3 regions of the Micromonospora sp. NPDC048040 genome follow, and region 3 is predicted to be linked to each of the others. Evidence: riboswitches for the same ligand, from Rfam matches in the RefSeq annotation. Region 3 holds a riboswitch; each other region holds the start of a gene.

Region 1 (6,773 bases), on a different contig from region 3:
GGCCACCCCGGCCGGCTCGGAAGCGTCGACCGGGTCCGTACGACGGGGGCGCACCGATTCCCGGCCCGACTCGTACGCGCGACGGAGCCGTCCGCGTACCCGCTCGAAGCGGCTCAAGCGCACCTCCTGGCTTCAGAACCTGGCCGTGCCCGCCCGATGGGCGGACAGGATACGTCCGACCACGCCACCGTAGGGCAGTTCCGCCACCCAGTGCCCCCCGCCCCCGGCGCGTAACCGCTCACGGCCGCCCGACCGGGACACGGTAGCGTTTCCGGCGTGACCGCCGACAAGAATCTCGACTCCGGCCTGCCGATCCGCCTGCTGCACGACCGCGTGCTGGTGCGGATGGAGGGGAGCGAGGGTGAGCGCCGCTCCACCGCCGGCATCGTGATCCCGGCGACCGCCGCCGTGGGCAAGCGGCTCGCCTGGGCCACCGCTGTCGGGGTGGGGCCGAACGTCCGCGCCATCGTCTCGGGCGACCGGGTCCTGTTCGACCCGGACGACCGCTCGGAGGTCGAGCTGCACGGCCGCGGGTACGTGCTGCTGCGCGAACGCGACGTGCACGCCGTGGCCGCCGAGCGCGTGGAGGACAACTCCACCGGCCTCTACCTCTGAGCCCTCCCCGCCCGCCCCGCCGCGCGCGGCTGCGGGCGCCGGTGTCGTTTGCGGCGCTCCCGGCCGGGAAGCCAGCCGCACCACCGGCCCTGGGGAGGGACGATGCCGGTATTCGTGAAGAAGCTGCTGCTCTGGGGAAGCGTCGCGTTCCTGATCTACTTCATGGCGTTCCGGCCCGAGGGCGCGGCCGAGATGTTCAAGGCGATCGGGGCGGGGCTGATGGCGATGGCGCAGGGCCTCGGCGACTTCCTCACCAGCCTGATGACCTGACGACCCGGACCACCAGGAAGCGACCCGGGGCGCCGCCCCAGCGGTGACCGCCGGCCGGGGACCGGGTCAGTGGTGGCCGGGCGGCCAGGGACCCGCGGGTCGCGCGCCGGGCCAGCCGGGCGGGCCGTAGCCGGGGGCCCCGTAGCCGGCGGGGAAGGCCGGGGGCGGCGGGGCGAGCACCACCGGGATCGGCACCACCGGCTCGTCCGGCGCCTCGACCGTCCGCTGCGAGCCGTCCGGGAACCGCAGGTGGTAGCGGTGCCCGTCCCAGATCCCGGCCGGCGCCTGCGGATCCCTCCCCACGAAGAACGACCGGTACGCGGCGATCGCCTCCAGCAGCTCCCGTTCCTCCCGCGCCGTCCGTTCCCGGTCCGCCGGCCTGCGGTCCAGGCCGCGCAGCGCGCCGTCGCGCAGCAGCGCCAGCCGGGTCGCCGCGAACTGGTAGCCGCGCATGGCCCGCACGCCGGCGTCCCCGGCCACCCGCTTGGCCCACACCCGGGCCGCGTGGCGTCGCCCCAGGCTGCTCAGCGCCGCCACCTCCGGCGGGGTCAGCCAGCCGGCCCGGACGTAGTCCGGCAGGGTGCGCTCGGTGAGCCGCCCCTCCCAGGCCCGCAGCCACAGGGCCAGCCCGACCATGCCGAAAAAGATCGGCACCATCACGCCGATGAAGCCGTACAGCATGATCAGCGCCTCACCGGTGGCCTGGGTGAGCGTGGGCAGCAGGTTCCACAGGCCGTGCAGCATCATCGCCAGCAGCAGGCCGGCGATCGGGGCGAGCACCCGGACGCGCCGGTCGGCGGTGCGGGCGGCGATGCCCAGCCCCACCCCGGTCATCGAGGTGAACAGCGGGTGGGCGAAGCCGAAGAGCAGGATCCGGACGATGAAGATCGCGATGACCTGCTGCGTGCCGGTCGCCGGGCCGTACCGCTCGACGCCGGTGGCGTAGCCGTAGCCGCCCAGGTAGAGGATGTTCTCCACCATGGCGAACCCGATCGCGGAGAGCCCGCAGTAGACCAGGGCGTCGGTGATCCCGGAGATCTCCCGTCGGCGGAAGATCAGCAGCAGGATCGGCCCGAGCGCCTTGGTGAGCTCCTCGATGAACGGCGCGACCAGCACCGCCGTCAGCGCGGTCGGCAGCCCCCAGTCGTCGAACAGCCCGGACGAGAACTCGTTGACGGTCAGCGAGGCGGCCGTCGAGACGAACGCGCCCCAGGCGAAGCAGAAGATCAGGTATTTCAGCGGTTCCGGTTCGTACCGGTCGAGCCAGAGGAAACAGCCCACCAGCACCGGGACCGGAAGGATCGCCGCGACCAGGCCGATCAGCAGCGCCTGCACGCCGAGGCTCTCGCCGAGCGTGAAGACCATGAACACCGCGCAGGCGGCGATCAGCAGGACGACCCCGGCCAGCACCAGGGCCCGCCGCCAGCCCAGCCGGCGCAGCGGCATCCGGGGAGCGGCCGCGCCCGACGGCGGGACGGCGGGCACGGTCGGCGACGGCGGCAGGGGTGCGCCGGGCGGGGTGTCGGCCATGCGGTCAGCGTAGTCACCCCCGGCCGGCTGGACCGGGCGCATCCGCGCGCTATGCTGCCGGCAGGTCACGAGCGCCAGCGTCAAGCCCCGGCTTGCTGGCCGGCAACCCTCGTCGAGGTTCGCGGTGGGGTGCCCCGGGTGATGACCGGGCCCGGCCCGATCCGCGTGCCGGGCAAGCGCGGACCCCGCCCGGTGTGCCCACCCGGGGTCCCCGGACCCGGAGGTCGGCCGATGACCGTCACCCTCGTACCCCCGCCCGCGCCGCACCCGACGCGGACCGCGCCGCCGCCCGCGGCCGCCGGGCCGCTCGACGTGCTCGGCGTGCCGGGCCAGGTCAACCTGGACTACGCGGCCACCGCGCCGTGCGCGCGGGCCGCCGCCGACGCGGTGGCCGAACTGCTCCCCTGGTACGCCAGCGTGCACCGCGGCGCGGGGGCGCTGTCACGGCGCTGCACCCTCGCCTACGAGCGCGCCCGGCAGACCGTCGGCGACTTCTTCGGCGCCCGCGCCGACGACCACGTGCTCTTCACCCGCAACACCACGGACGCGCTGAACCTGCTGGCCCGGGTGCTGCCCGCCGGCACCACGGTGGTGACCTTCGGCGGGGAGCACCACGCGAACCTGCTGCCCTGGCCGCGCGGATCGGTCCGGCTGCCGGTGCCGCGGGAGCCGGCCGAGGCGGTCCGGGCGCTGGACGCCGCCCTCGCCGAGCTGCGTCGGCCGGGCGCGGGGGGCGGCCCCGGCGCCGACCACCGCCTGCCCGTGCTCGTCGCGGTGACCGGGGCGAGCAACGTGACCGGCGAGCGCTGGCCGGTGGCGGAGCTGGCCCGGGTGGCCCGGCGACACGGAGCCCGGATCGCCGTGGACGCCGCGCAGCTCGCGCCGCACGCGCCGGTGGACGTCGCCGCCCTCGACGTCGACTACCTCGCGGTCTCCGGCCACAAGCTGTACGCGCCGTTCGGCGCGGGGGTGCTCGTCGGGCGGGCGGACTGGCTGGACGCCGCGCCGCCGTACCTGGCCGGCGGGGGCGCCACCGGCCACGTCGGCGCGGCCACCCACGACGTACGGTGGGCGACCGGACCGGCCCGGCACGAGGCGGGCACGCCGAATCTGCTCGGCGCGGTCGCCCTCGCGGCGGTCTGCGACGCCCTGGCCGGGGCCGACCGGGCGGCGCTGCACGACGCCGAGCAGGCCCTGCTGGCCCGGCTGCGCCGCGGCCTGGCGGCCCTGCCGCACGTGGTGGAGCTGCGCACCTTCGGGCCGGACGCACCGCGGGTGGGCATCGTGTCGTTCGTGGTGGCCGGCCGGGACTCGGCGGACGTGGCGGCGGACCTGGCCGGCAACCACGACATCGGGGTGCGCGACGGCCTCTTCTGCGCCCACCCGCTGGCCCGGCGACTGCTCGCCGAGGCGGCGGCGCGCAGCGGCCGGCGGGACCTGCCGCCGACCGCCCTGCGCGCGAGCGTCGGCCTGGGCAGCACGGCGGAACACGTGGACCGGCTGCTCGCCGCCCTCGCCGCGGCGGCCTGAACGACCGCCGCCGCACGGCTGACCCGCGGGCCGGCGGGTCAGCCGACCGGCGGGGCGGTGGGCGGCTTCGGGGCGGCGGCCGGCTCGGCCTGGCCGCTCGGGGTCTCCTGGTCGCCGAAGGACTCCCGGACCAGGCGGTTCGCCTCCTCCTGGCTGATTCCGGAGGCCACCAGCAGGTCGCTGGCCGTGGTGCGCACCTGCGCGATCACCACGCTGCCGGAGAAGCCCACCCCGGCGGCGTACGCCCGGCCGGCCTCGCTGACCGCGCGCAGCGCCCGCTCCCGTGCCTTCTCCGGTTCCTCGCCGACGGCGAACTCGTGCTTGAGCAGGCGTACCGACTCGGCGAGGTGGGCCGCCGCATCCGGCATCGGCTCCGGCACGGGCTCCTCGTCCTCGATCAGGGTGACCGCGCGCCGGATCAGCGTGCCGGCGTTGCGCATCGCCCGGTCGATCGGGTCGGCGGCCTCGGCGTAGTGGGTGAGTTCGTCCCGCCGGTGCCACCGGGCCGGCGAGAGGACGGCGGTCTCCTTCGCCCCCTCGATCGCCTCGGTGAAGGTGGACAGTTCCTCCTGGTTGTTGCGCAGCCGGTCCAGGGCTTGTTGGGCCTTGTCCCGGTCCCGTTGGCGGAGGGCGTCGGCGGTGCCGTCGAGCTGGGCGGCGAGCAGGTCGAGCGCCGGCCGGGCGGCCCGGTTGATCACCCGGAGCGGATTGAGCGGCAGCAGGACCGAGGTGACCAGCAACGCGATCCCGCCGCCGACGAACGCGTCGACGAACCGGGGGATCTCCAGGTTCGCGGTCTTCGGGCTCAGCGTGACGATCAGCACGGCCGTGGCCGCCGCCTGGATGACGATGGACACGCTGGCGCCGGCGAAGATGGTCAGCACGATCGACCCGGTCACCACGAGGCCGAGCTGCCACGCCCCGGTGCCGACCAGGTAGATGAGGAAGTCGCCCACGGCGACCCCGATCGCCACCCCTACGATCAGCTCCACCGTGCGGCGGAGCCGCTGCCCGACCGAGGCGGCGAGGGTGCCGACCGCGGAGATCGGCGCGAACACCGGCTCCGGGTTGCCCAGCAGATTGTGCGCCGCCCACCAGGACAGGCCGGCGGCGAGGCCGGCCTGCACGGCCAGGCCCCACGCCATCCGCACCCGGTGCAGCCGGTCGTGCAGGGTCGCCCTGCCGTGGTGCCGCAGCTTCTCCATCGCGTCGGCGATGCGGGCCGCGTCGATGTCCGTTCCGCCGTCGCGGCGGATGGCGCGCCGCACCAGCGAGAGTCGACGGTCCCGGGCCACGGCCATGGCGGGGACTACCCGTACCGGGGCGGGTGAATCCTCCGGGTCGGCGGCGGTGCGGCAGACTCGGCCACATGGCCGACCTTCTCGACCGGTGGCGGGCGGCGGCCCGGGGCGCCGGGGCGACCGACCCGGCGCAGCGGGACCGCGCCGGGGCGGAGCTGCTGGGGCGCTGGCGGGAACCGCACCGGCACCACCACACGGTCGCCCATCTGACCGTCGTCCTCGACGTGGTCGACGCGCACGCGTCGTCCGCCGTGCGGCCGGACCTGGTGCGCCTCGCGGCCTGGTGCCACGACGCGGTCTACGACCCGCGCGCCGAGGGCGACGCCAACGAGCGGGACAGCGCGGCGCTCGCCGACGCCCTGCTCACCCGGTCGGGGCTGCCGGCCGACGCCGTGGCCGAGGTCCGCCGGCTGGTCCTGCTCACCGCCGGGCACGCCGTCGACCCGGGCGACGCCGACGGCGCGCTGCTCTGCGACGCCGACCTCGCCGTCCTGGCCGCGCCGCCCGAGGCGTACGACCACTACGCCGCCGCGATCCGCCGGGAGTACGCGCACGTGCCCGACCCGGCCTTCGCGGCCGGCCGCGCCCGGGTGCTCGCCGGGCTGCTCGCCCTGCCGGCCCTGTTCCGGCTGCCGCCGCTGGCCACCCGCTGGGAAGCCCGGGCCCGCGCCAACCTCACCCGCGAACTGGCCACCCTCCACTGACTCCCGCCCCCCGCCCCGGCTTCCGCGATCTTGCCGGTTCGGCCCTGGCGGAAGCCGTGAGTCACCGCGTGGGGAGGGCCGGAACGGCAAGATCGCCGGAGGGGCGGGCGGCGGGGGTGCGGGGGCGGGCCAGGTGCTTCGGTCGGCGCAGGCCGGCCTGCCGGAGCAGGCGCACGAGTTCCCGGCTCGGCACCACCCGGGCGCCCAGCCAGACCGCTGCGGCGAACCGCTCGGCGGGAATGTCGTAGTGGTCCCGGTCGAAACCCCGGCGGGGCACCCCCAGCGCCTCGGCGAAGGCGTGCACCTCGGCATGGGAGACGTCGCTGATCAGGTGGGACCAGAGCCGCCCCCGCGACGGCCAGGCGGGCCGGTCCAGGTAGAGCATGCCGGCCAAGGTACCCGGTGCGAGGGCCGGTTGTCGGTCGCGCGCGGCCGACCGTAGCCTCGGCGGCATGGCCGGACCCCCTCTCCTCGACGACCTGCGGGCGGCGCTCGACGACGACGCCGTGCTGACCGACCCGGACCTGCTCCGGATGCACGAACGGGACGAGGCGGACCTCTGCGCCGCCGGCACGCCCCTGGTGGTCGTCCGTCCCCGCGACACCGCCCAGGTCTCCGCCGTGCTGCGGGAGGCCGCCCGGCACGGCGTGCCGGTGGTGCCGCAGGGGGCGCGGACCGGGCTGGCCGGCGCGGCCAACGCGGTCGACGGCGCGGTGGTGCTCAGCACGGTCGCGATGGACGCCATCCTGGAGATCGACCCGGTGAGCCGGATCGCCGTGGTGCAGCCCGGCGTGGTCAACGCGACGCTCGCCGCCGCGGTGGC
Region 2 (6,773 bases), on a different contig from region 3:
GTGATCTGCTGGAACGCGTGCCAGTCGGCGGAGGGGCCCACGTCGAGCAGGGTCCAGGCGGCCACCCGGCCGGACGCCTCGTGGCGCACCGCCGTGTGGTAGCGCCGCCGCCCCCGCGCCTCCAGCGCCCGCTCGATGCCGCGGACCCGTTCGACGTCGATCCGCTCGGGCTCCCACTCCACGTCGCCGAGGGGCGCGTCGGCCATCAGCCGGCCGTCGAGGTAGGCGATGTCGGCGACGTGCTCGTCGGGGGTGCTCCCCTGCCAGCGGAGGACGCGGTAGCCGTCGGCCCGGGTGCGGGCGTCGGCCAGCGCGGCGTCCAGCCCGTCGTGGTCGAGCCGGGTGGTGTCGAGCCGGCTGCGGATCTCGGCCAGCGCCGGCTGCGCGCCGGTCGACGCGGCGAAGGCGGCGCCGGCCTCGGGCCGGGGCGGGCCGCCGGGCAGCGCGGCGACCGCCATCCCCAGCACCCGCTTGCGGCCCCGCTCGCGCAGCAGCCGTACGGCGTGCTCGTGCAGCGCCCGGCCCACCCCGCGACGCCGGTGGGCCGGGTCCACGATCAGGTCGGCGGTGGCGTTCTCGGTGTTGTCGAGCTGCGGCAGGTCCAGCGCGAGGTAGCCGGCCGGCACGCCGTCGAGCCGGGCCAGCGCCCAGATCGCGGCGTTGCCGGGCATCGGGTGCCGGATCGCGGCCTCGAAGCGCCGCCGGCAGAAGGGCGGGAAGTCCGGCAGGTCGGCGTCGTTGGCCGCCGCCCCGATCCGGTAGGCCGCATCGATCGCGGCCTGATCGGCGGCGTCGATCGGCGCGATCGTGATGCTCATGCCCCGAGGGTGGCCCGGAAACGACGATCGGGCCAGCGATTTAACCGCTGGCCCGATCGGACGTTGGTCGGGAGGGACACTCGCACAACGCCTCCGGCGTTGGGTCGCAAGAACTCAAAGTCTCCGGCGAGACGCCCTCCCGCACGAAGCATCTTGCGCCGCCCGGTTCCTGCCGTCAAGTCCTTGTCGGCGCGTTTTCCGCACTCACAGCGAAAAGCCAGTTACCCGGCGGATCGACCCGATCCCCCGTCCGGGTGAGTCGCCCCTCCCCCGTTCCTCCCGGCCGCCCCACGCGATCTTGCGCTTCGCACCCCTGACCTGCCCGGAACTCCGGATGGACCGGGCGGCGCCCACGGTGGCCGTCGGACACGTCACCGGGGGCCGTCCCGTGACGGCAACGGGGCGGCCGGCGCCCCGTGGGTTGCCGGCCGCCCCGTTCGCCGCGTCAGCCCGCCTTGCTGAACTCGATCGAGATCGACTCGACCGCCTTCTTGCGGGTCATCGACCGCTCCAGGCCCATCGCCTCCAGCGCGTCGTTGACGCTGTCCACGTACGCCGTCAGGCTCGGCGTGGCGGCATAGTAGGTGCCGGTCGTGGTCTGGGTGGACGCGCACGTCGTGTCGGTGATCCCACACGCCATCGTGTAGTGCGTGGCGCTGGTCCACTGGGTGGTGGCGCCCTGCACGTACAGGCGGGTGTTCACCCGGCACGCCGCGAACAGGTACGGGTTGCGGACCGTGGTGGTGAACGTCGCGGTGTCGGTGCCGGGCCAGTAGCTCACGGTCGACTCCGCCACGCAGCCGCCGTCGAAGCTGCTCGACGACTTGCTGACGGTGTACTTGTCCAGCGTCCCGGCCGCCGCCGGCGTGGCGCCGAGGGCCACCACACCGAGGGAAGCGGCCAGCATGGTGAAGGCGGTCACGGCCGCCCGGGTGACGCGGGCCGGTGCTGCGTTCATGGGAACCCCTCTCGTGCCGGCCGGGTGGTCGCGGCCGATCGCAATTCGTCGCCTATGTGACAGGCGGCGGTGGACCCCGGGAGGTTCCGGGTACCGCCACCTGCAGATTCTTCGGCCGGGTCGGGAGGGCTGTCCAAGACGCGACAACGATGGGCCATAGGACGGACCTATGAGTGCTGGTAGATCTTCTGATCGTCGATGCCCGCGGGGGTCGGGCAAGGGGGATCGTCATGGTGGAACTACGTCAACTCCGGTACTTCCTCGCCGTCGCCGAGGAGCGGTCCTTCACCCGCGCCGCCGCGCTGCTGCACGTCAGTCAGCCGACGCTGAGCCAGCAGATCCGCGCCCTGGAGCGGGCGGTGCGCGCGCCGCTGTTCCACCGGGAGCCGGCGGGCGTCCGACTCACCGAGGCCGGATCCGCGCTGCTCGAACCGGCCCGGCGGGCCGTGGTCGAGGTCGCCGACGGCGTACGGGCGGCCCGGGACACCGTCGGCACCGGCGACGGCACGCTACGCGTCGGCTTCAGCGCCGGCGGGGCGGGCGACCTCATCGCGTCGATCCTGCCCGCCTGGCAGCGGGCCGCCCCCGAGGTACGGCTGGTCCTGCGCGAACTGACCGTGGGCGGGCTGTACACCGCCCTGCTGGAGGACCAGATCGACGTGGCGCTCACCCGGCTGCCGCTGGACCCCGAACGGCACGACTGGACGGTGCTGTTCGCCGAGCCCCGCGTCCTCGCGCTGAGCGCCCGGAATCCCCTGGCCGACGCCGGGGCGGCGGTGTCGCTGGCGGACGTGCTCACGCTGGCCATGCCCCGCATCGAGGACGTGCCGACGATCCGCGACTACTGGCTGCTCAACGACTACCGCGACGGCTGCCCGCCGCAGCAGCGCGGGGTGACGGTCACCTCGCCGGCGGAGATGGCGTACCTGATCCTCCAGGACCCGTCGGTGGTGGCCGTGGGCCCCCGCACGGCACGCGGGCTCTCGCCCCTCGCGGAGCTGCGCTTCGTGGAGCTGTCCGAGGTCGCCCCGGTGCCCTTCGTCGCGGCTGCCCGACGGCACGACCGCCGTGCCGCCGTGCTCGCCTTCCGTCAGGTCGCGGCGACGGTCGCACGCCGCCTGCACGGCGTATCCACGCCGGCCGGTGGCAGACCGGACCGGGTGGCCGACGTCGAGGCGAGGCGCGCGACCGGCGCCGGGGCGGGCCGGGCCGGCGGCTGAGCCGCGAGCGGTCACCGGCCTCGGAGCTCAGCCGAGGAGGCCGGCGTCGCGGGCGGCGCGCAGCGAGGGCCTGATCCGGTGGGTGGGGCCGGCCTGGGCGGCGATCGCGTCGAGGGTCTTGAGCCCCTCACCGGTGTTGAAGACGACGGTCTCCGCGGTCGGGTCGAGCCGGCCGGACTCGACCAGCTTGCGCAGCACCGCCACCGTCACCCCGCCGGCGGTCTCGGCGAACACGCCGGTGGTGCGGGCCAGCAGCCGGATGCCGGCGCGGATCTCGTCGTCGTCGACGTACTCCATCCAGCCCCCGGTGCGGCGCACCGCCTCCAACGCGTAGAGGCCGGCGGCCGGGTCGCCGATGTTCAGCGACTTGGCGATGCCCGTCGGCTTGACCGGGGTGATCGTGTCGGTGTCGGCGTGCAGGGCGGCGGCGATCGGGTTGCAGCCGGCCGACTGGGCGCCGAAGACCTTCCAGCCGCCGGCCGGCGCCTCGACCAGCCCGATCTCGACCAGCTCGGCGAACGCCTTGTCGATCTTGGTGAGCAGCTCCCCGGAGGCCATCGGGATGACCACCTGGGCCGGGATCCGCCAGCCGAGCTGCTCGGCCACCTCGTAGCCGAGCGTCTTCGACCCCTCCGCGTAGTAGGGGCGGACGTTGACGTTGACGAACGCGGTGTCCTCGAACTCGTCCGTCTCCACCAGCTCGCCGCAGAGCCGGTTCACGTCGTCGTACGAGCCGTCGACGGCGACCAGCTCGCCGCCGTAGACGGCGGTCGTGACGACCTTGCCCTGCTCCAGGTCGCCGGGGATGAAGACCACCGACGGCGCCCCGGCCCGGGCGGCGTGCGCGGCGACCGAGTTGGCCAGGTTGCCGGTGGAGGCGCAGGCGTAGCGGCTGAAGCCGAGCGCCCGGGCGGCGGTCAGCGCGACCGAGACCACCCGGTCCTTGAACGAGTGGGTCGGGTTGCCGCTGTCGTCCTTGACCCAGAGCGGAGCGGTGATGCCCAGCTCGGCCGCGAGGTGCGGGGCGGCGACCAGCGGGGTGAAGCCCGGGTCGAGGGTCACCCTGGTCGCCGGGTCCTGGCCGGCGGGCAGCAGCGCGGCGTACCGCCAGATGTTCTGCGGGCCGGCCTCGATCTGCTCCCGGGTGACCGCCGCCAGCGCGGCGACGTCGTAGTCGACCTCCAGCGGGCCGAAACACTCGTAGCAGGCGTGCTGGGCGGCGAGCGGGTAGCGGGCCGAACAGGCGCGGCAGACCAGGGCGCGGGCGGGGCTGGCGGTGGTGTCGATGCCGGAGACGGCGAACGCCGACGTCATGTCGAGAGTCCTCTCATCTTTCCCCGCATCGCACTCTGCGGCGGGGACGGAATTGGCACCTGCCCCGCCGGTCGCTCTGCGGTGAGCGCGCGGGGTGGTTGCCGGGGCGTCGTCGGGCCGTATCCCTCAGCCCCTCTGGATGAGGTATGCAGTTGTGCCTGCGAGTTTAAGCACCGACGCCGCCCGGATCGACGACAGATCCCAGGATGTGAGCGATCCCGCAGTCGCCGCCGAGCCGCAGGGGCGGCCGCTCCTCGACGGTACGGATCCACCCTGCCAACTCGCCGCCGTCGCGCAGCGGGAGCAACGCGTCCGGGCTCCCACGAAGCGACGGCGCGCCCCTGGCGCGCTCCCGTTACGGTGCAGGCACATCGACGGAAAGGAACGCGCGAATGCGTCGCAAGCTCGTCCCGGTGGTGGCGCTCTCCATGGCCTGCCTGCTGGCGCTGACCACCGCCTGCTCCACGGGCAACCGGAAGAAGCGGGACCGGTCCGCCGACCGGCCCGCCGGCACCGGCGCGAAGCGGGACGACGTCGACGCCGCCCGGACGACCCCGGCCCCCCGCCACGCCGGCGACCAGCTCACCTGCCCCGAACTGCGCAACACCCGGATCGGCAGCAGCCGGGTCCGCTACCGCGGGTACGCCGCCCCGATCCGCCTCGCCGCCGGCCGCTGGTCCGACCGGGACGGCACGACGGTGGAGTTGCAGCGGCCGTGCGCCATCGGCGACCTCGACGGCGACGGCGCGGGCGACGCGATCGGCGTGGTCATGCTCGACGGCGGTGGCACCGGCCGCTTCTTCACCCTCGCCGCCTGGCGCAACGTCAAGGGCGAGCCGGACTACCAGGCCCAGGTCGACCTCGGCGACCGTACGCCGGTGGAGAGCGTCAGCGTGCGCGACGGCAGGGCGACAGTGGTCTACCTGACCCGGCCCGCGGACGGCCCGATGGCCGAGCTGAGCATCCGGCGTACCGCCGTCTACCAGCTCAGGGGAACGACGCTGGCCGAGCTGAGCCACACCGACGCCCGGGTTTCCGACGCGTCCGACGGCGGGGACACCGCCGACTCCGGCACCGCGCCGGACTCCCCCGACACCCGCAAGCGCAGGCCCCGTTCCCGCTGACGTCCCGCCGGTGGTCGTACCGAGCCCGAGCCCGAGCCGGCCGATCCGCCGGCGCGGGCTCCGGCCGTGACGAGCATCCGGCTCAGCGTGGGACCGGTCGGTGGGCCGGTGGCCTCGGTAGCCGTACGGATCCGGTGGCCCGGCAACCCTGCTGACTCACCTCGCCGAGGCAGCCCCACCCCGAGGTCGGGACGCGCTCGAAGTACTGGACGGGCTGCGAGGGGATGGCCTCGGTGGTGAGCGTGCCGGTGCCGCTCGGGATGCGTTGCTCATGGGAACCGGTCGTGTCGGTGTAGGAGGCGACGATGTGCCACTCGCAGGTGTGGGTGGACACCTCGGGCTGGATACGGAAGGCCATGTTCGACTGACCGTTGCCCAGCTCGACGACGTTGCGGCGGAAGTACAGCTGACCCTCCTGCGGCTCGCCGTCGTCCAGGACGTACGGGCCGTGCGGCTTGTCCGTCGGCCCACCGGTCAGGTCCCACAGCAGGCCCTGCCGGGACTCCGCACCCGCCGGGGGAACGGTGACGACGGCCTTCGCCGTGGGTACGCGGCACGAGTCCTTGACGGCGGTCATGTTGTTGATCGTGAGTCCGGCGGCGCGATCGCTGTTCAGGTTCAGGTCGAACGTCTGGGCAACGCCGCGGTTCTCGTTGCCGTCCTCGAGCGGCGCCACATAGGACGCGTGCTCGACCATCCGGCCGCCGAGCGGCTTCATGAACTCCCACACCTCTGACGCGTCGCCGTTCAGGGCGGTGAGGGTGGCCTGTTCGCCTTCGGTCAGCGACCGGTCGAGCAGCACGGTGAAGGCCTCGGGCAGGTCCCGGTCGTAGTCGAGCGGAGTGACGGTGGACACGAACGCGGGTTGCTCACGGTCCACCGCCTTCTGCGCCTGCCTGTCCGAGCGGGCCCGCTCGGTGGCCGTCGACCGGTCCAGGAGGAAGTTGGCCTGGTAGGCGAACAGCATGCCGACCACGACGATGACGGCGGCGGCGGTCGCGTACACCGCACGCTGCTTCGGCGGAAGCCCGCGAAACCCGGGCAGCCGCTGATCCGCCAGCACGGCCCAGGCTCCCGGCCTGGACGACTGCCCAGCCGACTGCTCCGGTGGCGGTGCGGGCGGGGACGTGGACGACGGCTCGGCCGGCGACACGGGCGGAGACACGGGCGACGGCTCGGCTGGCGGTGCGGGCGCGGACGTGGACGACGGCTCGGCTGGCGGCTCGGGCTGCGGCACGGCGGGCGGAGTGGCCATACCCGATTCTCACTCACAGGCGCCACACCCTTACAGTGCGACAGGACTCCGCCGGGCGGGTGTCCGAGCTCGGGCGGGCCGGCC
Region 3 (6,773 bases):
GTCGGTCTGCAACATCGCGTGCATGATCTTGTCGGCCAGCGCGGGATCGTCGGTGCCGAACTCGCCGAAGGTGCTCATCGACAGCGAGCCGCCGAACACGCGGTGGTAGAACTCCATCGCCTCCCGTGCCGTGCCCGGGAAGCTGATGTACGGGTTGAGCCGAGACGCCACAGCACCCTCCTCCGGTCGTGAAGGCGTCATCGTCGCAGATCAGGGGCCGGGTGTGGGCGAGGCGCGCCCGCGTTCCGCGGCCCGTGGGAGCGGGAGGCCGTCCCACGGGCCGCGGGCGGTCAGTGCCGGAAGGAGTGGCGCACGACGCCGCCGACGAGGACGCACCACGTGTTGGTGGTCAGCTTGCCGTTGCGGGGCAGGCCGTGCAGCGCCTGGAGGTCCTGGACGGCCTTCTTGGTGGCGTGGTCGTACTCGCCGGTGACGGCGACGTCCGCCCACCCCTTGAAGTTGAGCATGAACTGGGCGGCGCTGACCGGGATGCCGGTGGCGTCCTTGTCGAGCTCCGGCGCCAGCGTCTCCCAGGTCGGCGCGGTGAGGGTGGCGTCGACGTCGACCGGGATGCCGTTGCGGTACTGCCAGTCCTGCACGGCCGCGACGGTGGCGGCGTCGAAGACGCTGTTGACCGGCACGGTGTAGCCGCGGTGGGCCAGCAGGTACTGCACGACCCGCACCGACGGCGAGCCGACGAACCGCCACAGGTCCGGCCAGCGGCGGGCCGGCACGTCCGCCAGGTCGGTGCCGAGCGCCTCGAACACCCGGCGGCGCAGGGCGGGGAACTGCCGGTAGAAGGCCGCGCCGGGGCACAGCGTGGTGCGGAAGTCCCAGTGCCCGAAGATGTCGTGGGCGTGCAGGCCGTACTGCCGGCAGATGGTCGTGCAGAGCTTGACCAGCGAGTCCAGCAACGCCTCCGGCGGCGTCTCGGTGACGTACGTGCCCTCGTTCTCGATGCCGATCGCCCGGCCGTTCTCGCCCGGGCAGTGCGCCGAGATCATCTGCCGGTCGCCGGCCTGCAGCCGCTCCAGGCTGCCCCGGCGCCCCTCCATGACGTATCCGCCGCGGCTGACGGTGAAGTGCTGGCCGGTGTCGGACCAGCGGTTGCCGTCCATGTGCAGGTTCTGGCAGTCGCGGGCCAGCTTGATCGCCTGCGCCTCGGAGTAGTCGGTGACGTTCGGGAACGCCATGTGGTGCACGATGATCTTGTTGGTGGGGATGGCGCTGACCGACAGCGGGTCCGCCGGCGGACGCGCGCCCCACTCGTCGCAGCTGTAGATCCAGTCCAGGTCGGCGCCGGGGTCCGCCTGCGCGGCGGCCGGGAAGGCGAGTTCGCTTCCGACGACCGCGACCGTGGCGGCGCCGAGGCCGGCCCGCAGCAGGGTCCGACGGTCCAGTTCGGAGTGGTCGAGGTGCATGGCATCTCCTGTGCGGCCGGGTCGGGGGTGGGAAGGGGGTGCGTGAAAGGAAACTCCAGTGGCCGCCTGTGTTGTGGAAGATATTGCCCAGACCTCCGCCGCAGGTCAATAAGGAGTCGACCGGTCCTCCGGAGAGACGGCCCGTGCCGAGGTGGGAATCACGGGCAGCGACGCGCAGGTGGCCGTGGGTCGTCGGGTTTCCGGCAGCGGAGGTCCGGCCGGTGGACGAGCCGGCTGCTCGGACCGCCGGGAGCGGGGGACTGCCACGTGGCGTCACCGGGAACGGAGACCGGTACGGGCCCGTCGGCGGCGTGGACCAGCGTCCGATGTGGCACGGAGCTGTTGTCAACCTGAGCGGGCGGGAAGGACAACCGCTCGATCGGTGGCGTGCTTGATCGTCGAAGATGGGCGAAGCTTCTGGTAGGTGACGTGGTCCATGCCCTGAGCTCGCTTTCCGCCATCTGCTGTGGGCAGGCTGTCGGAGTGGGAACGGGCTTTAGCGGTGAGGTAGCGACGTACTACGCGAGGCACCGGCGCGGTTACCCGCCGAGGTGCTCGACGCCCTCGTCGGGGCGTTCGGCCTCGGCGCCGCAGACACGGTGGTCGACCTCGGCTGCGGCACCGGTCAGTTGAGCCTCCCGCTCGCCGCCCGGGTGGGGGCCGTCATCGGCGTGGACCCGGAGCCGGACATGCTGACCTTGGCGCGCCAGGCCGCTCTCAACGTTGCACGAGCCAACGCCACGTGGCTGCTCGGTGCTGACAGTGACCTGCCCGCGCTGGGCCGGCTACTCGGCGAACGGACGATCGGCGCGCTGACCGTCGCTGTCGCTATCCATCTCATGGACCGCGACACGCTGTTCAGGGCCGCCCGGCCGCTGCTGCGTGCCGGCGGCGGCGTAGCCGTGGTCACCAATGGCGCGCCGCTGTGGTTGCAGGACGCCGAATGGTCTGGGGCACTGCGCGAATGTCTGGAGCGGCTGCTCGGGCACTCCGCCTTGTCGGCCGACCGGCTGCCCTCTACACAGGGCCGGTCCGCGTTCGCCGCCGAGGTCCGCGACGCCCTCGGAGGGCGCGACCAGGTCACCGAGCGGGTCCGCGTCTGGCTGCAGTTCGGCACGCCCGCTTGAGAGCCGGGCCCCTCCCAACTACAGCCTCCCCGCCTCCGCGACCTTGTCGTTCCACTCGTCGAAGAGCCGCACCAGTCAGGTTGAAACAGCTGTGCCCCGGGCGGCTGTTGCGGGGTCAGAGCACCTGGGAGAGGAAGCGGCGCAGCCGGGGGTGCTCCGCCCCCTCGAAGATCGCGGCCGGCTCGCCGGCCTCCAGCACCACGCCGCGATCCATGAACGCGACGGTGTCGGCGACCTCGCGGGCGAAGCCCATCTCGTGGGTGACCACCACCATCGTCATGCCGCCGGCGGACAGCTCGGCCATCAGCCCCAGCACCCCCTTGACCAGCTCCGGGTCCAGAGCCGAGGTCGCCTCGTCGAAGAGCATCACCTGCGGCCGCAACGCCAGCGCGCGGGCGATCGCGACCCGCTGCTGCTGCCCGCCCGACAGGTGCGCCGGCCGGGCGTCGGCCTTGGCCGCGAGCCCCACCAGCTCCAGGTGGTCGCGGGCGACCGCCACCGCCTCGTCCTCACCAAGCTTCCTGATCCGGCGCAGCGCGAGGGTGATGTTGCGCAGCACGCTCATGTGCGGGAAGAGGTTGAACTGCTGGAAGACCATGCCGACCCGCTGCCGCAGGGCATCCGGGTCGTCGCCCAGCACGCTGCGCCCGTCGAGCAGCACGTCGCCCCGGTCGGGCTCGATGAGCCGGTTGATGGCGCGCAGAAGCGTGGACTTGCCCGAGCCGGACGGGCCGATCACGCAGGCCGTCGCGCCCCGCGCGACGTCCAGGTCCACGCCGCGCAGCACCCGGTGCGACCCGAAGGCCAGGTGCACGTCGCGGACGCTCAGGCTCACCGAGGTCGTCGTGTCGATGCTCATCGCTGGTTTCCTCCCGCCGCGCCCGGCAGCGCCAGGTCGAGGTCGTCGTCGGCGTCGGCGGGCGCGGCGGCCTGCCGGCCGTGCCGCAGCCGCCGGTCGATCCAGTTCACGACGTGGGTCAGCGGCACGGTCAGCGCCAGGTAGAACAGGCCGGCCAGCAGCAGCGCCGACTGGTTGCCGGTGTTCGCCGCGTAGTCCTGCCCGATCCGGAACAGCTCCCGCTGGCTGGCCAGCAGGCCGAGGAAGTAGACCAGGCTGGAGTCCTTGATCAGCGCGATCAGCTGGTTCACCCAGGCCGGCAGCACCCGGCGGATGCCCTGCGGCACGATCACCAGGCGCATCGCCTCGCCCCAGGACAGGCCCAGCGCCCGGGCCCCCTCGAGCTGGGCGGCCTCCACCGACTGGATGCCGGAGCGGAAGATCTCGCCGATGTAGGCCGCCGCGATCAGTGACAGCGCCAGGATGCCCAGGGGATACGGGTTGGGGCCCCACACCTCCATGCCCAGCGGCGCCAGACCGACGCCGATGAGCAGGATGGTCGCCGCGGCCGGCAGGCCGCGGAACACGTCGGTGTAGACCCGCGCCGGCCAGCGCAACCAGCGGGTACGCGAGATGCCGGCGACGGCCAGCCCCATACCCAGCACCGAGCCGAGCAGGGCGGCGGAGATCGCGAGGATCAGCGTGTTGGGCAGCCCGACCGTCAGCATCTCGGGCAGCGCCTCGCGCATGGAGTCCCAGTCGAAGAAGGTCTCCCACAGGGTGCTCAACGGATCCATCGTGTTCTCCTACCGTCCCGCTCGCTCGTCGTCCGTACGTGTCAGGAAGCGGCCGAAGCCGACGCCGCCGGCGCGGACGGCACCGCGACCGTGCCGCTGCCCGGCTTGAAGTCGGCGGGGATCGGGCGGCCCGGGTAGTACTGGGCCTGCAGGCGGCTCCACGTGCCGTCGGCGATCACCTCGTCGAGGCCCTTGTTCAGCGCCTCGCGCAGCTTGTCGTTGCCCTTGGCGAACGCGTACGCCGTCGGGGCCGGGCTGAGCAGCTTCCCCGCCACCTTGATCTTGCCGTTGCTGTCGGCGGCCGACTTGTCGCCGATCTCGGCCGGGGCGATCCAGGCGTCGGCGGTGCCGGCCTTGAGCTGGTTGATCGCGCCGTTGTAGTCGGGCACCCGGACCGGGTCGAGGCCCTCGCCGGTGGCGTAGTCGTCCTGGACGGTGCCCTGCACGACCACGACCCGCTTGCCGGCGAGCTGGTCGAAACCGGTGATCGACGAATTGGCCGGCACGTCGAGCCCGAAGTAGCCGAAATCGTAGCCGTTGCCGAAGTCGACGGTCTTCTTGCGGGCCTCGGTGATGGTGATCGAGGAGCTGCCGACGTCGAACTTGCGGTTGTTGACCTGCGAGAGCAGCGCGGAGAAGTCCGTCCCGACGAACTCGACCTTCAGGCCGACCTTCGCGGCGACCGCGGTGAGCAGGTCGTTGTCGAAGCCGGTGAACTTGCCGTCCTTGAGGTAGACGTTCGGCGGGGCGTCGGTGAGCGTGCCGGTGCGCAGCACCCCCGGCTGGAGCAGGTTGTACGGGTTGTCGGTCGCCTCGGACGCGTCGTCGCCGCAGGCGGTCAGGGCGGTGGCGGCGAGGACGGCGGCGACGCCGAGGGCGGCGGCGCGGGTGAGGGCGGGAAGGAATCGCACAGGTGTCTCCGAAAGGGTCTCCGGCGGCGGGCACGGGCGTGCGTCGCCGGCGGTGCGCCCGGTGGGCGTACCGCTGGGGTGGTCCTGGGAAGGGGGTCTGGTGCGTGGCTAGCGCGGGTCGCCGGGGCGACACGAGGCGCTGCAGACCCGCATCATGTCGACGTGGCGGCGCCGGGTCAACGGCGGCGGGGCCGCGGCGGGGACCGTCGGTACGCAGATGCGGAAGGACATGGCTCTCCTCGGTCGTTGCTGACCTGGGAACCAGGCCACGCTTGCACCGAAGCTGCTCCGGTGCCTGGTCTTCACCCGGGGCACCCCTGCGCGGACGAGGGTTGCCGGCCAGCGAGCCGGGGCTTGACGCTGGCGCTCATGACCTGCCGACGAGGCTAGCAGCTCCCGGTGGTGGCGCGTCCAGCCGCTATGACCACCCTCACGTGGCGCCGCCCGGCGCGAGCGGAGACGGTGCCGACCCAGGCGGCGACCCGGGGGCGAACCGAGGCCGCCCCCGACGCCGAGCCCGGTGGCGAACCCGCGCCCAACCCGGGCCGAACCTGCGGGCCCGGTTCCGGGCGGTCACTCCTCGATCGCGCCGCCCACGCGCCGCAGGTGCTGCCGGAAGGTGTAGCCGGGGTCGGTGGCGCGGCAGGCGAGGTAGTCGGCGAACCCGGTCTGCTCGCGCAGCGTCTCGCCGGCGCGGATCCGCCGCGCCTGGACCCGCTCGACGTCCCGGATCCGCTGCGCCGCCGCCAACACCTCCGCGGCGTTCGCGGCGGTGACGAAGAGCACGCCGTCGTCGTCGGCGATGACGAGGTCGTCGGCGCTCACCAGGTGCGGCCCGATCCGGGCGCTGGCGAGCGTCTCCGGCTCCCGCTCGTCGAGGCGGTCCGGGCCCAGCGGCAGGCTGCCATAGCTGAACACGGGCAGGCCGATCTCCACCAGCTCGGGCGTGTCCCGGTGCAGGCCCCACACCACGACTCCGGCGACGCCGGCCGCGGCCCCCTCCAGCACCGCCAGGTCGCCGACGCACGCCTCGTCCGACCGGCCGCCGTTGTCGATCACCAACACGTCCCCCGGGGCCGCGCCCGCGTACGCCTCCAGGAACACGTCGACGCTGCCGTGGTGGCGCACCGGCAGCACCCGCCCGGCGAGGCGGTGGCCGGGGACGACCGCCCGGATCCCGGCCGGCGCCGCGCGCGGTGGCACGCCCAGCCGTACGCAGGCGTCGGCGATCAGCGGCGTGGAGAGGTCGGCGAAACGCTCCGGCATGGGGTCCTCCCGGCGGTGTCCGAGGCGTGGACGGTCATCGTAGGAGAGCCGGCCCGCGCGGCGGCCAGGTCCAATCCGGACCCGCTGGCCCAGGCCGACGACGGCCGAAAGGGCGAGCGCCTGGCGCCGGTGAAGTCCATGCCGTGCGCGGGTCGGCAACGGATGTCGGGGCCCCGGCTGGAGTTCAGCCGGGGCCCCGGTGTGGGGGTGCGCTGGTGGCGCCGTTGCCGCTAGAGCGTCAGCGTCCAGGTGTTGAGGTAGCCGGTGTCGCCGGAGGCGGCGTCCCGCACCCGCAGCTTCCAGGTGCCGTTACGGGCCTCGGAGGAGAGGTTGACGGTGTAGGTCTGGTTGATGTTGTCGGTCGAGCCGCCGGTGCGGTTGTGCAGGGTGTAGGCGGTGCCGTCGGGGGCGAT

What was found. Region 3 has a riboswitch for S-adenosylmethionine ahead of ACZ6O2_RS24385 (ABC transporter substrate-binding protein). Riboswitches for the same ligand answer to the same signal wherever they lie in the genome.
Region 1: linked by a shared signal. The riboswitch ahead of ACZ6O2_RS08480 (aminotransferase class V-fold PLP-dependent enzyme) and the one ahead of ACZ6O2_RS24385 (ABC transporter substrate-binding protein) in region 3 are both predicted to bind S-adenosylmethionine.
Region 2: linked by a shared signal. The riboswitch ahead of thrC (threonine synthase) and the one ahead of ACZ6O2_RS24385 (ABC transporter substrate-binding protein) in region 3 are both predicted to bind S-adenosylmethionine.

The regions. Positions count from the first base shown of each region.
Region 1 covers NZ_JBVJGT010000005.1:100,660-107,432, reverse strand. Annotated here, with positions in the region: gene ACZ6O2_RS08500 (AI-2E family transporter) at 1-123, opposite strand, end outside; gene ACZ6O2_RS08495 (GroES family chaperonin) at 277-615, shown strand; gene ACZ6O2_RS08490 (hypothetical protein) at 718-885, shown strand; gene ACZ6O2_RS08485 (PrsW family intramembrane metalloprotease) at 952-2,415, opposite strand; SAM riboswitch class IV at 2,479-2,600, shown strand; gene ACZ6O2_RS08480 (aminotransferase class V-fold PLP-dependent enzyme) at 2,647-3,945, shown strand; gene ACZ6O2_RS08475 (FUSC family protein) at 3,984-5,240, opposite strand; gene ACZ6O2_RS08470 (HD domain-containing protein) at 5,315-5,950, shown strand; gene ACZ6O2_RS08465 (DUF4031 domain-containing protein) at 6,012-6,335, opposite strand; gene ACZ6O2_RS08460 (FAD-binding oxidoreductase) at 6,403-6,773, shown strand, end outside.
Region 2 covers NZ_JBVJGT010000005.1:80,576-87,348, reverse strand. Annotated here, with positions in the region: gene ACZ6O2_RS08410 (GNAT family N-acetyltransferase) at 1-818, opposite strand, end outside; gene ACZ6O2_RS08405 (hypothetical protein) at 1,264-1,776, opposite strand; gene ACZ6O2_RS08400 (LysR family transcriptional regulator) at 2,007-2,996, shown strand; gene thrC (threonine synthase) at 3,024-4,310, opposite strand; SAM riboswitch class I at 4,321-4,456, opposite strand; gene ACZ6O2_RS08390 (hypothetical protein) at 4,703-5,434, shown strand; gene ACZ6O2_RS08385 (hypothetical protein) at 5,517-6,440, opposite strand.
Region 3 covers NZ_JBVJGT010000030.1:64,175-70,947, forward strand. Annotated here, with positions in the region: gene ACZ6O2_RS24360 (VOC family protein) at 1-171, opposite strand, end outside; gene ACZ6O2_RS24365 (peptidoglycan recognition protein family protein) at 291-1,421, opposite strand; gene ACZ6O2_RS24370 (class I SAM-dependent methyltransferase) at 1,973-2,548, shown strand; gene ACZ6O2_RS24375 (amino acid ABC transporter ATP-binding protein) at 2,664-3,401, opposite strand; gene ACZ6O2_RS24380 (amino acid ABC transporter permease) at 3,404-4,183, opposite strand; gene ACZ6O2_RS24385 (ABC transporter substrate-binding protein) at 4,225-5,094, opposite strand; SAM riboswitch class IV at 5,358-5,469, opposite strand; gene ACZ6O2_RS24390 (RraA family protein) at 5,668-6,360, opposite strand; gene ACZ6O2_RS24395 (proprotein convertase P-domain-containing protein) at 6,591-6,773, opposite strand, start outside.